Linked DNA regions of Metabacillus sp. KUDC1714. The protein of the gene in region 1 binds, or shares a complex with, the protein of each later gene. Links are inferred from orthologs where the notes say so. Each region holds a gene or a part of one and is shown in the gene's direction. Other genes may lie near its edges.

Region 1 (10,214 bases):
GAAATGGATGTTTTTGAATGGAGGAATCCTACATGTATGATATTAACGAGTGGAAACATGTGTTTAAACTCGATCCAGATAAAGTAATAAGTGATGAGGACTTAGAGAAAATTTGTGAATCTGGAACAGATGGTATTATTGTTGGGGGAAGCGATAATATTACGGAAGAAAATGTTTTGAACTTAATGTCTAGGATCCGTCGCTATCTTATTCCCTGTGTTTTAGAAGTATCAACAGCTGAATCAATTATTCCTGGCTTTGACCTATATTTTATCCCTACAGTATTAAATAGCAGAAGCACAAAATGGATGATTGATTTACATCATGAAGCAGTGAAGGAATATGGAGAAATTATGAATTGGGACGAGCTAATTGTTGAAGGGTATTGTATTTTAAATCCCGATTGCAAAGCTGCGGCACTAACAGATGCAAATACTAATCTCTCACTTGATGATGTAACAGCATACGCAAGAGTTGCTGAGAAAATGTACCAGCTCCCTATTTTTTATCTAGAATATAGCGGAATGCTTGGAGATCTAGCAGTAGTTGAACAAACTAAGAAGGTATTAACAAAAACAAAGTTATTCTATGGTGGAGGCATTACTTCAGCAGAAGAAGCTAATCGTTTTGCTCAATTTGCTGATGTTGTAGTAGTAGGAAATGTTATCTACACTGATTTAAAGGCAGCTCTAACAACAGTAGAAGCTGTAAAATAAATTTTTTTGAACTCAACCTCAATCTTTTGATAAAATAGAACATATGTTTGTTAAGGTGGTGAAGAAGTTGCAATTCTTATCAAATCAATTACTTTCAGGTTTGAATGACATGCAACAAGAGGCAGTAAAAACAACGGATGGTCCGTTATTAATCATGGCGGGTGCGGGTAGTGGTAAAACCCGTGTGTTAACCCATCGGATTGCATATTTAATGACTGAAAAACAAATTGCTCCATGGAATATTTTGGCGATTACATTTACAAATAAAGCAGCACGTGAAATGAAAGAGAGAATTCAACGGATTTTAGGACCTGGTGCTGATGAAATTTGGATTTCAACCTTTCACTCTATGTGCGTTCGAATTTTGCGTAGAGATAGTGACAGAATGGGAATTAATCGTAACTTTTCTATTCTTGATACGACAGATCAATTGTCGGTTATTAAAACGGTGCTTAAAGAAAAGAACCTTGATCCTAAAAAATATGAGCCAAGAAGCTTATTAGGTTCAATCAGCAGTGCGAAAAATGAACTGATAACACCAGAGGAATATGATAAATCAGCTAACAGTCACTATGAACAAATGGTTAGTGATGTATACAGGGAATACCAGAAGAAACTACGCAAAAATCAATCTCTTGATTTTGATGATTTGATTATGACAACCATTCAATTGTTTCAACGTGTACCTGAAGTGCTTGAATCTTATCAACGTAAATTTCAATATATTCATGTTGATGAGTACCAGGATACGAACAGAGCTCAATATATGTTAGTAAAGCTTTTGGCCTCACGGTTTAAAAACCTTTGTGTTGTAGGTGATTCAGATCAATCAATTTATCGCTGGCGTGGTGCAGATATTGCGAATATCCTTTCCTTTGAAAAGGATTATCCTCAAGCGAATGTAATTTTGCTAGAACAAAACTACCGTTCAACGAAGTTAATTTTAGAGGCTGCAAATGAGGTTATTAAAAGGAATTCAAATCGTAAGCCGAAGAAGCTTTGGACTGAAAATCAACAAGGGGCAAAGATTACGTACTATCGTGCAGATAGTGAAGCAGCAGAAGGGCAATTTGTTGCAGGGAGAATCAAACAGCTGGTAGATTCAGGACAAAGAAAGCTTTCAGAAATTGCAATTCTTTATAGAACAAATGCACAATCAAGGATTATTGAGGAAGTATTACTTAAATCAAATCTAAATTACACAATCGTCGGAGGCATTAAGTTCTATGATCGTAAAGAGATTAAGGACTTACTCGCTTACTTACGATTAATTGCAAACCCAGATGATGATATTAGCTTAGCTCGTATCATCAATGTACCAAAACGTGGTGTTGGTTCGACATCTGTTGATAAAATAGCTAATTATGCAATAGACAATGATTTATCTTTATTTCAAGCATTAGATGAAATTGAACAAATAGGTGTTAGTGCAAGAGTTATAAACGCTTTAGTTGAATTTCGTGAATTGATTCGAAACCTTGGTAATATGCAGGATTATTTATCTGTTACGGAGCTCGCCGAAGAGATCATTGAGAAATCTGGTTATCGAGAAATGCTTAAACTAGAAAAAACAATTGAAGCACAAAGTCGTTTAGAGAATATCGATGAGTTTTTATCGGTCACTCAAACCTTTGAAAAGCAAAACGAAGATAAAAGTCTTGTGGCCTTTTTAACAGATTTAGCACTTGTATCTGACATTGATAAACTTGAAGAAGATGAGCAGGAACAAAGTGATGCACTTGTGTTAATGACCCTTCACTCAGCAAAGGGATTAGAGTTTCCTGTTGTGTTCTTAATTGGACTTGAGGAAGGGGTTTTCCCTCATAGCCGTTCATTAATGGAAGAGGATGAGATGGAGGAAGAACGTCGTCTTGCTTACGTAGGGATTACTCGGGCTGAAAAAGACCTGTTCATTACAAATGCACAAATGCGTACGTTGTTTGGGCGGACAAGTATGAATCCTGAGTCACGATTTATTTCTGAAATTCCAAGTGAGTTGATTGAGAATCTAAATGAAGTAAAGAAATCTACTTCTCCTTCTACCCTTACCTCTGCTTTTAATTCAGGTCGTCGTCTTGAAAAGCGCCCACCAGTTGCAAAACCTATTGCCGCTTCAACTGGCGGGGACGGAATTTCTTGGGCTGTTGGAGATAAAGCTGAACATAAAAAGTGGGGAATTGGTACTGTCGTAAGTGTAAAAGGTACAGGGGAAGGAAAGGAATTAGATATTGCGTTCCCAAGTCCTGTTGGAATAAAGCGTCTGCTTGCAAAATTTGCACCAATTAATCGTGTTTAAAGAGAAGATAGTTCGGTAGAAAGGATTGGACATCTGAATGGATAAACAATCAGCAAATAAACTAGCTCGCGAGCTCCATGAGCTAATTAACACTTATAATTATGAATACAATGTTTTAGATAAACCAAGCGTGCCTGATTCTGAATATGACCGCCTTATGCAGGAACTATTAAAGCTTGAAGAAGCATTTCCTGAATTGAAAACCTCAGATTCCCCGACACAAAGAGTCGGGGGTACTGTGTTAGCTGCTTTTCAAAAGGTTGTTCACAAAACACCAATGCTAAGCTTAGGTAACGCTTTTAATGAGGCTGATTTACGTGATTTTGACCGTCGAGTAAAACAGTCTGTAGGTGACGATGTTCAATATGTTGTTGAATTGAAAATTGATGGTTTAGCGGTTTCTCTAAGATATGAAAATGGACTGTTTGTACAAGGTGCTACGCGAGGAGACGGTACAACAGGTGAGGATATTACGGAAAACCTCAAAACGATACGCTCCATTCCACTTAGATTGAAGAAGGAATTGTCCTTTGAAGTACGTGGTGAGGCATTTATGCCGAAAAAGTCCTTTGAGAAGTTGAATGAATTACGATTACAACTTGAAGAAGAGCCATTCGCAAACCCACGTAATGCTGCAGCTGGTTCCATTAGACAGCTAGACCCTAAAATAGCTGCAAAGCGTAATTTAGATATCTTTGTATACAGTATTGCAGATTTAGGTGGAACAGGTGTTGAAAAACATAGTGAAGCACTAGATCTACTAGAAGAAGTAGGATTTAAAACAAATCAAGAACGAAGAAAATGTGAAACGATTGAAGAAGTCCTCACCATCATAGAAGATCTTCAAGAAAAAAGAGCAAATTTATCTTACGATATTGATGGTATCGTTATTAAGGTGGATTCTCTCGCTCAACAGGAAGAGCTTGGGTTTACTGCTAAGAGTCCACGTTGGGCCATTGCTTACAAATTTCCAGCAGAAGAAGTTATGACAAAGCTAGTGGATATTGAATTAAGTGTAGGTCGGACTGGTGTCATTACTCCAACAGCTTTATTAGAGCCAGTTCGGGTTGCGGGGACAACTGTTCAACGTGCCTCACTTCATAATGAAGATTTAATTAGAGAAAAGGATATTAAAATTGGTGATACGGTTGTTGTCAAAAAAGCAGGTGATATCATACCTGAGGTTGTCAATGTGCTAATAGATCTGCGCACTGGTGAAGAACAAACCTTTTCGATGCCTACACATTGCCCTGCTTGTGAAAGTGAGCTAGTTCGTATTGAAGGTGAGGTTGCCCTTCGTTGTATTAATCCACAATGTCCGGCTCAAATTAAAGAAGGTCTTATTCATTTTGTATCAAGGAATGCAATGAACATTGATGGTCTTGGTGAAAGAGTTGTAGCACAATTGTTTCAAGAAGGATTAATTAAGGATGTTGCAGATTTATACAGATTAACGAGAGATCAGCTTCTCGAGCTTGAGAGAATGGGAGAAAAATCTACCGATAATTTATTAAATGCAATTGTACAATCAAAAGAAAACTCACTTGAAAGACTATTGTTTGGTTTAGGGATTCGCCATGTTGGTGCTAAAGCCGCAAAAACATTAGCTCAAGAATTTGAAACAATTGAAATTCTTCAGCAAGCCACAAAGGATGAGCTTATTGCGATAAATGAAATAGGAGACAAAATGGCTGATGCAGTTGTCACTTATTTTGATAACCCAGATGTGCAGTATTTAGTAAATGAGCTTAAATCTTTAGGTGTAAATACGACATACAAGGGACCAAAGCTGATTAGGGTTGAAGACAGTGATTCATACCTAGCTGGAAAGACTGTTGTATTAACAGGGAAGCTTGAACAGCTATCAAGAAATGAAGCAAAAGAAGGTATTGAAGCACTTGGTGGTAAAGTAACCGGTAGCGTAAGTAAAAGTACAGATCTTGTGGTAGCTGGTGAATCAGCAGGAAGCAAGTTAAAGAAAGCCCAAGAATTAAATATAGAAATATGGGACGAAGCTCGGCTCTTTGATGAACTAAATAAATAAGAGGTGTGGAATCACTTGAAAAAGAAACTAATTATGGTGTTAACAAGCTTTTTTGTATTAACAGCTTGTGCACCAAACTTTGGAGAGCAAGAAGAAATCGTGCAGGAAATAGAGGACGAGTCAAAGGAACAGGCGATTATCCCAAAATACAATATTTCAGATTCGTATTACAAGATGATTTTGCCATTTAAACCAGGGGAAGCAAGAGGACTTGTTTCAGAACAATTAAATACCCGCTTAGATATTGATGAATTTGAAACAGGTTTAATGAGGGTTGCCCAAGACACATTTTCTCCTGATAAATATTTATATCAAGAAGGTCAATATTTAACTGGAGAAGTCATTCAAGGTTGGCTAAATCGAAAGCTAACCGGTGAAAAGTTAAAAAATGAACAAGAAAAAGCGAAAGAGGCAAAGAAAGAATATACTGAGATCGGGCTAAATCCAGCATTGCCTGAGGAGGGGAATCTTGAGGAATTACATTCGGAAAATCCGATCTACTTATCCCACATTCTTGAACATAATTATTTAATCCGAGAGGATGATACAGTTGAATTAGGTGGAGTTGTCATTGGTCTAGCGATGAACTCTGTTCATTATTTTCAACAGGAAGACGGGTATGCTCGTGAGAAGCGAATAAGTACAAGTGAGCTTTTAGCAAAAGGGAAAGAATATGCTCAACAAGTGATTAATCGTGTAAGAAACACAAAAGGATTGGGAAATGTTCCAATTGTTATTGCGATATATGAACAAGAAAAAAAATCTTCGATTGTTCCTGGTAATTTCGTAACGAAAACGGTTGTGAAGGCGGGAAGTAATAGTCTTGGTAAGTGGGAAGGAATTGATGAGGATTATTATTTCTTTCCATCAGATGAAGCGACAAGTGATTATCGAGATGATGCACAAATGTTCAATCGTTTTAAATCTGATGTTGAGGAATTTTTCCCTAATTACACAGGTGTAATTGGAAAAGCCTTTTATAAAAACGGAGAATTAAATTATTTAGATATAGAAATTCCGATGCAATTTTACGGAAAAGCGGAAGTGATCGCCTTTACACAGTTTGTAACAGGTAAGGTTATGGAATATTTCCCTGACTATGTAACACTTGAAGTTAATGTTATGTCTACTACAGGACAGGAAGCGCTAATACTGAAAGAGCCAAACCAAGAAGAGCCAACTGTTCATATTTATAAGTAAATGTAAGGTGAGGATGCAAGCTAAGGACAAAATCTTAGCTTGCATTTTTATGTTTGTAAGAAAATAATAATATGCTTTTACTTTGGAAAAGCGCTTTGACATTTACCTCAGTGCTAATTTTTTAAAGTCAACACCGAACGCTAAAGGAACTAGAAAGAAAAGATACTCATTTCTATCAATAGGTATGCATACGAATGAAGCATAAGAGCTCAAACACAAGATCAGTTTTATGTGTGAGTTTGAATGAAGGAAATGTCATGATCTTAACGCTCTATCTTAAAATTTAAAGGAGGCGTTCGAAAATGGTAGTACCTTATAAGCACGAACCATTTACAGACTTTTTAGTAGAAGAGAATAAACATGCGTTTGAAGCAGGTCTTAAAGTTGTTCACTCCTATTTAAATCACGATTATGACTTGGTTATCGGTGGAGAGCGTGTGGCAACAAAGGATAAAATCATCTCTATAAACCCTGCAAATAAGGAAGAAATTATTGGTTCCGTATCTAAGGCAACTAGGGAGCATGCGGAAAAAGCGATGCAGATTGCAGATGAAACGTTCAAATCTTGGCGAAAGTCTAAGCCGGAAATGAGAGCAGATATTTTGTTTCGGGCCGCTGCTATTGTTCGGAGACGTAAACATGAGTTTTCGGCACTTCTTGTAAAAGAAGCAGGGAAGCCTTGGAATGAGGCAGACGCTGATACTGCTGAGGCAATTGACTTTATGGAGTATTACGGTCGACAAATGTTGAGCTTAAAGGATGGGATTCCTGTTGAGAGTCGACAAATTGAATATAACCGTTTTAACTACATACCGCTTGGAGTAGGTATCGTTATTTCTCCATGGAATTTCGCATTTGCGATTATGGCTGGGATGACTTCAGCTGCATTCGTTTCTGGGAATACAGTTTTATTAAAGCCAGCTAGTACAACACCGGTTGTTGCAGCAAAATTTATTGAAGTATTAGAGGAAGCAGGATTACCGCCAGGTGTCGTTAATTATGTACCGGGAAGCGGTGCTGAGGTAGGAGATTATTTAGTTGATCACCATCGAACCAGGTTTATTAGTTTTACTGGCTCGCGTGAGGTTGGTGTAAGGATATATGAGCGGGCTGCAAAGGTTCATGAAGGGCAAATTTGGTTAAAGCGTGTTATAGCAGAGATGGGTGGAAAAGACACGATTGTTGTTGATTCATCTGCTGATTTAGAATTAGCAGCACAATCAATTGTCGCATCTGCTTTTGGATTTTCAGGTCAAAAATGTTCTGCATGCTCTCGCGCTGTTATTCTTGAAGACGTATATGATCGAGTGTTAACTCGAGTTGTGGAAATCACAAAGAATCTAACAGTTGGTAATACAAAGGAATCAACGATTTATATGGGTCCTGTCATTGATCAGGCTGCCTATGAAAAAATACTAAGCTATATTGAAATCGGTAAAGTGGAAGGGAGATTAGTCGCTGGAGGGAATGGTGATAACTCACAAGGCTTCTTCATCGAGCCGACCATTTTTGCAGATGTTAGTGAAAATGCCAGAATTATGAAAGAAGAAATTTTTGGCCCAGTCGTTGCCTTTTGTAAGGCGAGAGATTTTGATCATGCAATTGATATTGCCAACAATACAGAATTTGGACTCACAGGTGCTGTTTTAACAAATAATCGTTCACATATAGAAAAGGCTCGAGAAGACTTTCATGTAGGAAATCTCTATTTTAACCGTGGCTGTACAGGAGCTATTGTAGGTTATCAACCATTTGGTGGTTTTAATATGTCTGGGACTGATTCAAAAGCAGGGGGACCTGATTATCTACTGCTGCATATGCAGGCAAAAACAACGTCTGAAATGCTATAAACAGTAAAGGGACTGACTAAATTTTGAGTCAGTCCCTTTATTCCTTTTTTTAAAGGTAAGAAAGTATAAAATTTTGTACTTAGTTTTGGTGGTCTAGCTCCAGCGCTTAGACCCTCTTGGGTCTAAGCCACAAATGAATTGAAGACAAAGAACTCTTCTATTCATTTGCGTCTTATGCTTGTCGGGTCTGAACAAGGCGCTTGCGCTTTTCTTATTAACCCTTCCAAAAATACCGTTCATCATCCTGATCTACAGAGAGTTCAACATCGGTTTTTGTAGTACTGATGACCTTAGTGTTTGTATCTTTGTAATCCTCGCGAGTTGAATTGTGATTATCTGTTTTTTTCTCACTTTGAATCGACCGTTGTTCAGTGAGTGCTTGAATTAATTGGGATGTTAGCTCGCTACGCTTTTGATACTCATTAAGGAAGAGTGTAATGGCGATGATCATTCCTCCGCCAATTATGCATGATATGTAAGGTCCAATGGTTGAACCAGTCATTTGAAGAATCATGAAGGGAATGGATCCCCCATAGATTTCCTGTTCTTCTTGTACCGCCTTTATGGCCATTGAAATATGATTTATAATTCCGGCTGCACCTAGAAGGATTAAAAAGCCTCCAAAGCCGAACAAAAATTTCTTCACAAAGTCCACTCCTGACAATGATTCATTTTGTACATCTTATCATGTTTCAGAAGAATCTTCTAGAAATTCAAATCATCTCCAATTAAGTTTACGAGAAAAATAAATGAAGAAAATAAAAAAAGTTTTATAGCGAAATTACTTTGGATTTTTTTCTTGTAAAAGACAAACTTCTGCAAAAAAACAAGCTGATTTTTTAGGAGAATGCAAACTTAATTTTATGAATTTAAATGAATAGATATAATGAATAATAGGATATAGTGTCTAATCGATACGTTTTTATGAATAAATATACATTTGAGAATAATTTATGAACGAGTAAATTTGTGAGGTCTGTCATATTGTGTTACGATTGTAAACGTCTTGTGGGCATCGTCAACCTACTAAACTATTATGGTTAATCATCATGAAATTGCATAAGCTTGCATAAGGATTTGTTGATAGCATATTTAGGAGGTGAAGCATCGATGGAACATGCATTAACAGGAGCAACTATATTTTGGTTATTTGTACCAATGCCATTGCTTATTTTATTGTCACTTGTAACATACTTTACTGAAAGGAGAGATAATTAATAATGGAAATTAATTTGCCAACATTAACAGCAATTATCATTTATTTAATAGGAATGTTAGTAATCGGGATAATTGCAGCAAAAATGACAAGTAATTTATCTGATTATGTATTAGGTGGAAGACGTCTAAGTGCAGGAGTTGCTGCTTTAAGTGCGGGTTCATCCGATATGAGTGGATGGCTAATGCTAGGTTTACCAGGTGCTATGTATCTTGGTGGAATGGGAGAAGCATGGCTAGCAATTGGTTTAGCAGTTGGTGCATACTTGAATTGGCAATTTATCGCTAAACCCTTTAGGGTATATACTGAAGTTGCAAATGATTCTATAACTGTACCAGACTTTTTTGAAAATCGCTTTCGTGACGGTTCAAAGATTCTTCGAGTAGTTTCTGCTATTGTTATTCTTGTATTCTTTACATTCTACACATCGTCAAGTCTTGTAGGTGGTGCGGTTCTTTTAGAAAGTTCATTTGGAATGGATTACACGTTAGCTTTATGGGTTGGAGCAGCCGTTATTCTTTCATATACGTTTTTTGGAGGGTTTTTAGCTGCAAGCTGGACTGACTTTATTCAAGGGATTTTAATGTTATTAGCCCTAATTATTATACCAATTACTGTTATATATGAACTTGGTGGTTGGGGTGAAACAATACAAAAGGTCGGAAATATTGATCCATCTTATCTAGATATAACAACAGGTGCAACGTTTATAGGAGTCGTTTCACTACTAGCTTGGGGCCTAGGGTATTTTGGTCAGCCTCATATCATAGTTCGCTTTATGGGAATCAAATCGACAAAAGAAATTCCAAAAGCGCGTTTAATTGGGATGACATGGATGATTATTTCACTATTTGGAGCAATTTTTATCGGCTTTTCGGGAATTGCTTACTTT
Region 2 (10,115 bases), 1.1 Mb from region 1 along the record:
GGAGAACTGTCGAGAGATGAAGCTACACAGGAAAAAATTATGCACTTAGCTACTAGAGGGGAGTAAAGAAAAATGAGGGTAAATACTCAAACCGCTTCACCATCTCAAAGCATTCAATTAGGCAAAATCTTTCATGCTTTATGGAATCGTCTTGGCATGATTATGATTCTATTATTATTATGTGTTGTTCTTTCGTTTACAGCACCAAACTTTTTAGATACAGCAAATATGTTAAATGTTCTAAAGCAGGTTTCGATTATTGCAATATTAGCAGCAGGAATGACGATTGTTATTTTAACAGGTGGAATTGATTTATCAGTTGGTTCGACAGTTGCCTTATCTGGCGTTATCTCTGTAATGGTTTCTGCTGCAGGAGTCAACCCAATTATTGCGATGCTATCAGGTGCAGCGGTAGGTTATGCAGTAGGACTTATTAATGGCTTTTTTACAGCAAAAACCAAACTACCTTCATTTATCGTTACATTAGGGAGCTTTACATATGTTCGTGGTCTTGCTTATGTCATAAGTGGTGGTTATCCAATTGTTTTGCAAGATGAAACCTTTAAATTTATTGGTGGTGGAGCTATTTTAGGAGTACCTACACCGATCTATATCATGCTTCTTGTCTATGGTGTGATGTTTTTTGTTTTGAAATATACAATGTTTGGCCGTCATATTTATGCAATTGGTGGAAACGAAGAAGCAGCACGCTTAACAGGAATCAAGGTTGAAAAATCATTAATAAATGTTTATTCCATTAGTGGCTTATTAGCTGGTTTAGGTGGCGTTGTATTAGCAGGAAGATTGTATTCTGGGCAGCCAACTGCAGGACAAATGTATGAACTAGATGCCATTGCTGCAGTTATTTTAGGTGGAACAAGCTTAACTGGAGGAAAAGGTAGAATTCAAGGGACGATTATTGGAGTTCTCATCATGGGTGTGATTAGTAATGGATTAACACTTATGGATGTTAATTATTATTGGCAATTAGTTGTAAAAGGCGGTGTGATTGTAGCGGCAGTGTTATTAGATCGTTTAAGAGGTAGTAGTGCTGCGTAAATGTCAGTTCATTATCAAGAAATAAATTTCCCCCCCAACAAAAACTTTTACGCATGTTTTTAGCGCGAAAACATATATATGGCTACAAGGATGATTGGGGGAAATGATATGAATGAAATCTTGTTTTTAATTGTCGCGCTTTTACTTTTAAGCCTTATTACAGGATTGAGAATGCTAATCCATGTATGGGGGAAAAAATATCGCTACAAAAGTTCATGGGATATGCTCTACTCTGATGGAGATCCTATCAGCAATTATAAAAGAAAAAAAGGGTAGGAAAGATGAAAAGCAGGGGCGAGCTCCTGTTTTTTTCTGTTTCAAAGAACAATTTCCATCTATATAGAAATTGTTCTTTCCTTATCTTTATAGTATATTTGAAACACGAATTTATTTAAAAGAGGTATTGCTAATGAGCTTACAACAGGAAATAAATAAACGACGTACGTTTGCTATCATTTCTCACCCTGATGCTGGTAAAACGACGTTAACAGAGAAGTTATTATATTTTGGTCAGATTATTCGTTCTACTGGGACAGTAAAGGGAAAGAAAACTGGTAAATATGCTGCATCTGACTGGATGGAAATTGAGAAAAAACGTGGAATTTCTGTTACATCAAGTGTAATGAGCTTTCCATATCATGAGTTTCATGTAAATATTTTGGATACACCTGGACATGAAGATTTCAGTGAGGACACGTATCGTACATTAACAGCGGTTGATAGTGTAGTCATGATTATTGATTCGACAAAGGGTGTTGAGCCGCAAACGATTAAGCTTTTTAAGGTTTGTCGCATGAGAGGTATTCCAATTTTTACGTTTATTAATAAGTTAGATCGTGAAGGAAGAGAGCCATTAGAGCTTCTTTCTGAAATAGAAGAAGTACTTGGGATCGAGTCATACCCAATGAATTGGCCGGTTGGTAGTGGAAAACGATTTTTAGGAATTTACGATCGTTTTAATGATCAATTTGTCCGTTTTAAAGGTGATGAGGAAGAGGAAGTTTTCCCTATCAGTGAAATTGCCAACCATGGATTAGCAGATGAACCTGTTTATCAAGATACATTAGGTGAAATCGAACTCCTTGAAGAGGCTGGAAATGAGTTTACAACTGAGCGTGTTCAAAAAGGCGAGCTTACACCTGTCTTTTTTGGTAGTGCTTTAGCTAACTTTGGTGTACAAACCTTTTTTGATACATTCCTACAATTTGCTGCACAGCCACAGCCACGTAAAACAGACCAGGGCTTGGTAGAACCAGAAAAGGATCAATTCTCAGGCTATATCTTCAAGATTCAAGCGAATATGAACCCGGCTCACCGTGATCGTATTGCCTTTTTCCGTGTGTGTTCAGGTAAGTTTGAGCGTGGAATGAGTGTAAACCTAAGTCGTACAAATAAAACGATTAAGCTGAACCAAACACAAGCCTTCATGGCAAAAGACCGTGATACGGTGGATGAAGCTTATCCTGGAGATATCATTGGAATTTATGATCCAAATATTTATCAAATCGGGGATACGTTAATAGAAGGAAAAGGGCAGTATCATTATGAAGAGCTCCCACAATTTCCACCTGAACTATTTAAACGAGTTCAAGCGAAAAACGTCATGAAGTCGAAGCAATTCAGAAAAGGAATTGAACAGCTTGTTCAAGAAGGTGCCATTCAGTTATTTAGACAGGAACTAAATGATTCAATGATCCTTGGTGCAGTTGGTCAGCTCCAGTTTGAAGTGTTTGAATACCGGATGAAGGCTGAATACAATGTCGATATCGAGTTCACATCACTTGGGGAACGAATTCCTCGATGGATTAAAAGTGAAAAGTTTGAAAAACGTTTCTTCGATTCAAGAAGCATGCTAGTCCGCGACCGTTTTGGTGCCTATGCTGTTCTTTTTGAAAATGAATTTACACTAAGATACTTCCTAGAAAATCAAAAGGAAATTGAGTTAGTTGATCTTTTAGAAGAGAATGACTACCAAGGTGTCACATCACAAAAATAATGTTTATGGCTAATTCTTCGGAGTTAGCCTTTTTAATTTAATAGTCTTTATAAAATAGAACATGGTATGATTATTTGTGAATTCATACATAGTTTTAAATTGAAGCGAGGGATGCTAGTTGAAAATTTTTCGTGCAGCTTTGAAAGAGATAGATCTTGTGTCAACCTTATTTAATGAGTACAGAATTTTTTATGGCAAGCAAGCTGATCTTGAAGGAGCAAAGACCTTTATTGAAGAACGTATGAGATTTAATGAATCCGTTATTTTTCTAGCAATGGATGGAGAAAGTCCAATGGGGTTTGTTCAACTGTATCCCATTTTCACATCAGTAGGTATGAAACGTAAATGGCTGCTTAATGATTTATTCGTAGCCGAAACATATCGTCGCCATGGTGTTGGTAAAGCATTAATGAATCAGGCAAAAGAGTTTGCTTTAGAAACAAAAGCTGCTGGAATTCTTTTAGAAACAACAAAGGATAATACAAAGGCTCAAGCTCTTTATGAACAGTTAGGCTATGTGAAAGAGGATGCTGTATTTTTCTACAACCTTTCTCTGTAACATCCAAACTATTTTTCGAATAGGAGATCAATAATGGTTTTAAAAGTTATATTAGCGTTATTCCTTCCGTTTTTACTCGTTATCCTCTTTACTAGAGTGTGCTATAACCACTATGTTGGTACATCCTTAACAGCGGCTCTACTTATAGCTTCATATGTAAGAGGATTTACAGACGATCCGCTTATCATTGCATTGGACATTATCTCACTTGTCGCAGGATATTTATATGCGCGAAAAATGAAAGCAGAGTTAATAAGGAAGAAATAGGTTTGAGTATCGTCAAAAGTAGATATACTTAATAGAGAGATGGGAGCTACCTGGTGGTGCTCTTTTTTCTTTGGTTGAAGGTAAAGGATGGAGTAGTTGCAAGATTATGGGCGGAATTTGCAAGATTATCATGAAAATTTGCAAGATTATGAGCAGAAGTTGCAAAATTTCATCCAAAGTTGCAAGATTTCCCCAAGTTTGCAAAATTCTAAGCTAAAGTTGCAAGATTAACATAAAAAGTTGCAAAATCCAAAGCCAAACTTGCAAGATTAAATTAACGATTAACATCCGAATTACACCGATCTTACATACCTAAATAAAAAATACGAACTATAGTTCGTATTTTTAGTGATTTTCCATATAAATGTGGTAAACTATTACTATTGAAACTTTCTGAATGGAGGCTTTTGCGTGAGCGAGCAATTTGAATTAGTCTCGAAATACAAGCCACAGGGTGATCAGCCTAAGGCGATCCAGTCATTAGTCGATGGAATTCAGCAAGGAAAAAAACATCAAACATTGCTAGGTGCAACTGGAACAGGTAAAACCTTTACTGTTTCAAATCTTATAAAAGAAGTGAATAAACCCACATTGGTTATTGCCCATAACAAAACATTAGCTGGGCAGCTATATAGTGAGTTCAAAGATTTTTTCCCAAACAATGCTGTTGAGTATTTTGTAAGTTATTACGATTATTATCAGCCTGAGGCATATGTTCCACAAACCGATACATTTATTGAAAAAGATGCAAGTATTAATGATGAAATCGATAAGCTTCGTCACTCAGCTACATCGTCTTTATTTGAACGTAATGATGTCATCATTATTGCCAGTGTTTCGTGTATCTATGGCCTCGGTTCTCCAGAGGAATATAAAGAGCTTGTTGTTTCTTTAAGAACAGGCATGGAAGTTGAAAGAAACCAGTTATTGAGAAAATTAGTTGATGTTCAATATGAACGCAATGATATAGATTTCCGCCGGGGTACTTTTCGGGTTCGTGGGGATGTTGTTGAGATCTTCCCGGTTTCCCGAGATGAGCAATGTATTCGCGTTGAGTTCTTTGGTGATGAAATCGACCGGATTCGTGAGGTCGACGCATTAACAGGTGAGATTTTAGGAGAGCGTGAGCATGTTGCGATTTTCCCTGCATCCCACTTCGTAACTAGAGAAGAAAAGATGGAGAAGGCCATCGTCAATATTGAGGCTGAGCTTGAGGAACGTTTAGCCATAATGCGCGAAAATGGCAAGCTTCTTGAGGCACAGCGTCTTGAGCAGCGAACAAGATATGACCTTGAGATGATGAGAGAAATGGGCTTTTGCTCAGGGATTGAGAACTATTCACGTCATTTAACACTTCGTCCAGCAGGCTCAACACCTTATACATTGCTTGACTTCTTTCCCGATGATTTCTTGATTGTCATCGATGAATCACATGTTACATTACCGCAAATCAGGGGTATGTTTAATGGTGACCAGGCTCGTAAGCAAGTATTGGTTGATCACGGCTTTCGCTTGCCGTCAGCTATGGATAACCGTCCACTTCGCTTTGAAGAATTTGAAAAGCATATTGAAAACATTGTGTTTGTTTCTGCAACACCTGGTCCTTATGAAATGGAACACACTCCAGAAATGATCGAGCAAATTATTCGCCCAACAGGACTTTTAGATCCAACCATTGATGTCCGTCCTATTGAAGGACAAATAGATGATCTAATTGATGAAATCCATGCTAGAGTGGCGAAAAATGAACGTGTACTAATCACAACACTAACGAAAAAAATGTCTGAAGACTTGACGAACTATTTAAAGGAAATTGGGATAAAGATAAATTATCTGCATTCAGAAATTAAAACATTAGAGCGGATTGAAATAATAAGAGAGCTTAGACTTGGTAAATATGATGTTCTTGTTGGGATTAACCTGTTAAGAGAAGGGCTAGATATTCCAGAGGTATCATTAGTCGCGATCCTAGACGCTGACAAAGAAGGATTTTTACGTTCAGAGCGTTCCCTTATCCAAACAATTGGTCGTGCAGCACGAAATGCAGCAGGGCATGTTATTATGTACGCAGATAAGATAACGAATTCAATGGAATTGGCCTTAAATGAAACGAAACGCCGCCGTGAAATTCAACAGGCATACAACGAAAAACATGGCATAACACCACAAACAATTCAAAAAGATATTCGTGAAGTAATTCGTGCAACAGTTGCAGCTGAAGAACTGGAAGAGTATGAAACATCGATCACGAAGAAATTGACAAAGATGACGAAAAAGGAACGAGACAAAGTCATTTCAGAAATGGAAAACGAAATGAAGGAAGCGGCAAAGGCTTTGAACTTCGAACGTGCTGCTGAATTACGTGATTTAATTTTAGAGCTTAAAGCGGAAGGATGAAACAATTATGGCAATGGAACATATCGTTGTGAAGGGAGCGCGTGCTCACAACCTAAAAAATGTAGATGTCACCATTCCGCGTGATAAGCTTGTTGTTTTAACTGGTTTATCAGGTTCAGGTAAATCTTCGTTGGCTTTTGACACCATTTATGCAGAGGGACAAAGACGTTATGTTGAATCCTTATCAGCATATGCGCGTCAATTCCTCGGACAAATGGATAAACCTGATGTAGATGCGATCGAAGGACTGTCACCTGCGATTTCAATCGATCAAAAGACAACGAGTCGAAATCCACGTTCTACAGTTGGAACGGTAACGGAAATCTATGATTATTTACGTCTATTATTTGCAAGAGTTGGTCGACCAACATGTCCAATCCATGGAATTGAAATATCTTCGCAAACGATTGAACAGATGGTTGATCGGATACTAGACTATCCTGAACGAACAAAGCTTCAAGTTCTTGCACCGATTGTTTCTGGTAGAAAAGGGACACATGCTAAGGTATTTGAAGATATTAAGAAACAAGGTTATGTCCGTGTTCGTGTTGATGGTGAAATGCAGGAGCTATCTGATGAAATTGAATTAGAGAAAAATAAAAAACATTCGATAGAAGTTGTGATTGACCGTATTGTCGTCAAAGAAGGTGTTGCCTCTCGTTTAGCAGACTCCCTTGAATCAGCATTACGACTTGGTGAAGGGAGAGTTATAATTGATGTGATGGGTGAAGAAGAGCTGCTTTTTAGTGAGCACCATGCTTGTCCACAATGTGGCTTCTCGATAGGAGAACTAGAACCAAGAATGTTTTCATTTAATAGCCCATTTGGTGCTTGTCCTGAATGTGACGGACTTGGAACAAAGCTTGAAGTTGACTTGGATCTAATTATTCCGAATAAAGATCTTTCGCTTCATCAGCATGCAATTGCACCGTGGGAGCCAACAAGCTCACAGTATTATCCACAATTGCTTGAGGCAGTATGTAATCATTATGGAATTGATTTGGAAATTCCAGTTAAAGACATTCCAAAGCACTTGCTGGATAAAATTTTGTTTGGCAGTGACGGAGAAGAAATTTATTTCCGTTATGAAAATGATTTTGGACAAATTAGAGAGAACTATATTCAATTTGAAGGTGTTGTTCGAAATGTTGAACGACGATTTAAAGAAACGAGCTCAGACTATATCCGTGAGCAAATGGAAAAGTATATGGGTCAGCAAAATTGCCCTTCTTGTAAAGGATATCGTTTAAAGAAAGAAACGCTCGCTGTTTTAATAGATGGAAATCACATTGGTGAGATTACGAAGCTGTCTGTACAGGATTCCCTTACCTTTTTCGAACATGTTTCGCTATCTGAAAAGGAAAAGACCATTGCAAACCAGATCTTAAAAGAAATTAGTGAGCGCCTAGGGTTTTTAAATAATGTTGGACTCGATTATTTAACCTTGAATCGCGCAGCTGGTACTTTATCTGGTGGAGAGGCTCAGCGGATTAGGCTTGCCACGCAAATTGGCTCACGATTAACAGGTGTTTTGTACATACTTGATGAGCCATCAATTGGCTTACATCAACGTGATAATGATCGCCTGATTGGGACGATGCAAAACATGCGTGACATTGGCAACACGCTAATTGTTGTTGAACATGATGAAGATACAATGCTTGCTGCTGATTATTTAATTGATATTGGTCCAGGAGCAGGAATTCATGGGGGCCAGATTATTTCAGCAGGGACACCGGAAGAGGTTATGAATGATGCTAACTCGTTAACCGGTCAATACTTATTAGGTAAAAAGTTTATTCCATTACCATTTGAACGTAGGAAGCATGATGGACGATATATTGAGATCAAAGGTGCCAAGGAAAACAACCTTAAAAACGTAAGTGTAAAGTTCCCTCTAGGTACATTTATTGCTGTAACAGGAGTATCAGGATCAGGAAAAAGTACATTAGTTAATGAAATTCTTCATAAATCACTTGCGCAAAAGCTTCACCATGCAAAAGCCAAGCCTGGTGAGCATAAAGAGGTAAAAGGAATTGAACACCTAGAAAAGGTAATTGATATTGATCAGTCTCCGATTGGTCGAACACCAAGATCAAATCCTGCGACATATACGGGTGTGTTTGATGATATCCGCGATGTATTTGCAACAACGAATGAAGCAAAAGTACGTGGATATAAAAAAGGCCGCTTTAGCTTTAATGTGAAGGGTGGACGATGTGAAGCTTGCCGTGGAGATGGAATCATTAAAATCGAAATGCACTTTCTTCCTGATGTGTATGTTCCTTGTGAGGTATGCCATGGCAAACGCTACAATCGTGAAACTCTTGAAGTTACCTATAAAGGGAAAAACATTTCAGACATTCTTGAAATGACAGTAGAAAATGCTGTGGAATTCTTTGAAAACATTCCGAAGATTAAACGTAAGCTTCAAACCATCTTTGATGTGGGCTTAGGCTATATCACACTAGGGCAACCTGCAACAACATTGTCCGGCGGTGAAGCACAACGAGTAAAGCTAGCTTCAGAATTACACAGACGCTCAACAGGCCGTTCCTTATACATTCTTGACGAACCTACAACAGGACTACATGTAGATGATATTGCTCGTCTCTTGAAAGTATTACAAAGACTAGTAGAAAACGGTGATACTGTATTAGTCATTGAACACAATCTAGATATTATTAAAGCGGCAGACTATCTTGTAGACCTAGGTCCGGAAGGTGGAGACAAAGGCGGACAAATCGTTGGCGTTGGAACACCAGAAGATATTATGAACAATGAGAAGTCCTACACTGGAAAATATTTAAAACCAGTAATTGAACGTGATCGTGACCGAATGAAAAAGTTAATTAAAGAGAAAGAGGAAGTTGCGCAGTAAAAAGTTGATTTCCTAAGGTATCCAGTTAGAGAGAGCATCGAAGTAACAATCGATGCTCTCTTTTTTTGAAATATATTTTAACAAACCTAAAAAATAAAATAGTGAAACCTCTCCAACTTTCATACGTATTAAAGATAAGGAGAGTGAAAAGAAATTGGATAAAACGAATAAAGCGCTAGCATCATTGAATTATTTTAGTGTGTTTTTTGCACCGTTTCTTTTGCCGATTGCGATCTATTTTATTGTCGACCATAGTGAAGTGAAGCAGCATGCTAAGAAGGCACTTATCTCTCATATTATTCCCTTTTTATCGGTGCTGGGCGTGATAGGGATGATTGTGTTTAGCGGTTTTTCTAATCCTTCTGAAGCAACCTTTTTAACCGTATTCTTCGGAGGTTTTCTTGTTGTTGGGTTAATTAATCTGATTGTTTTTATTTGGAACATTGTTAAAGGAATTAAACTCTTATCAGGAATATAAGCTTTTTTAGAAAGGCTGACTCGCAAACTTTGTTGTTATTTACTAAGTGAAGCGATGTGGTTGATTTCCGCTCCAGATGCTCGCTTTCCGCGGGGCGGGCGGTGAGCCTCCTCGGCGTAAACGCCTGCATGAGTCTCACCTGTCCCGCTACTCCCGCAGGAGTCTCGCACTTCCGCTCCAATCAACCTGAAATAGTTTTTGTTTTTAAAGTAACAATCTCTTAGAAAACAACCTTTAGAAAACGTTAAATCAGGGGAGGAAATATGATGAAAGAACAAAGAATACGAATTTTAAAACTTGTTGAAGATGGAAAGTTATCTGCGGACGAAGCATTGTCTTTAATTGAGGCTCTAGATCGTGATGAACAATTAAAAGAAGAAAAGATAACAGCATTATCAACAGAAGTCATTGATTATAACCATGAAGATAATGCTAAACAACCCCATGAGAAGCAATCATCATTAGGTACGAAATTAAT

The links.
Region 2: the proteins of pcrA (region 1) and uvrB are in contact, whole or in part, in a crystal structure (PDB 7EGT), measured with the Thermus thermophilus proteins. The link is inferred for Metabacillus sp. KUDC1714 from one-to-one orthologs. Residues at the interface, in WP_096412145.1 of Thermus thermophilus: His654, Arg656, Phe657, Gln666, Asp668, Glu669, Lys680, Arg681, Leu682, Ser683, Lys685, Tyr686, Ala687; in WP_096411307.1 of Thermus thermophilus: Glu23, Leu25, Arg26, Asp27, Gly28, Glu29, Arg30, Phe31, Arg55, Glu326, Asp327, Phe328, Glu379, Ser382, Gln383, His398, Gly400, Arg401.

Annotation. Positions count from the first base shown.
Region 1 is NZ_CP055263.1:2,317,972-2,328,185, forward strand. Bases 403-3,397 are described here. They hold pcrA (DNA helicase PcrA), read left to right. Parts: upstream 403-783; coding sequence 784-3,012; downstream 3,013-3,397. Other genes in these bases: HUW50_RS11045 (heptaprenylglyceryl phosphate synthase), read left to right, coding at 403-716; ligA (NAD-dependent DNA ligase LigA), read left to right, coding at 3,050-3,397. Also shown: more of HUW50_RS11045, read left to right, coding at 33-402; more of ligA, read left to right, coding at 3,398-5,056; HUW50_RS11060 (CamS family sex pheromone protein), read left to right, coding at 5,072-6,256; pruA (L-glutamate gamma-semialdehyde dehydrogenase), read left to right, coding at 6,559-8,106; HUW50_RS11070 (hypothetical protein), read right to left, coding at 8,321-8,752; sodium/proline symporter PutP, read left to right, coding at 9,327-10,214. UniProt on the Escherichia coli protein: A helicase with DNA-dependent ATPase activity. Unwinds DNA duplexes with 3'-5' polarity. Translocates on single-stranded DNA with 3'-5' polarity. Initiates unwinding more efficiently from a nicked substrate than double-stranded DNA.
Region 2 is NZ_CP055263.1:1,258,188-1,268,302, reverse strand. Bases 3,890-6,785 are described here. They hold uvrB (excinuclease ABC subunit UvrB), read left to right. Parts: upstream 3,890-4,292; coding sequence 4,293-6,278; downstream 6,279-6,785. Other genes in these bases: uvrA (excinuclease ABC subunit UvrA), read left to right, coding at 6,286-6,785. Also shown: HUW50_RS06155 (sugar ABC transporter ATP-binding protein), read left to right, coding at 1-66; HUW50_RS06150 (ABC transporter permease), read left to right, coding at 73-1,059; HUW50_RS06145 (hypothetical protein), read left to right, coding at 1,168-1,335; HUW50_RS06140 (peptide chain release factor 3), read left to right, coding at 1,469-3,055; HUW50_RS06135 (GNAT family N-acetyltransferase), read left to right, coding at 3,174-3,614; HUW50_RS06130 (CsbA family protein), read left to right, coding at 3,648-3,881; more of uvrA, read left to right, coding at 6,786-9,159; HUW50_RS06115 (magnetosome magnetite crystal formation protein family), read left to right, coding at 9,314-9,637; HUW50_RS06110 (DUF4097 family beta strand repeat-containing protein), read left to right, coding at 9,904-10,115. UniProt on the Escherichia coli protein: The UvrABC repair system catalyzes the recognition and processing of DNA lesions. A damage recognition complex composed of 2 UvrA and 2 UvrB subunits scans DNA for abnormalities.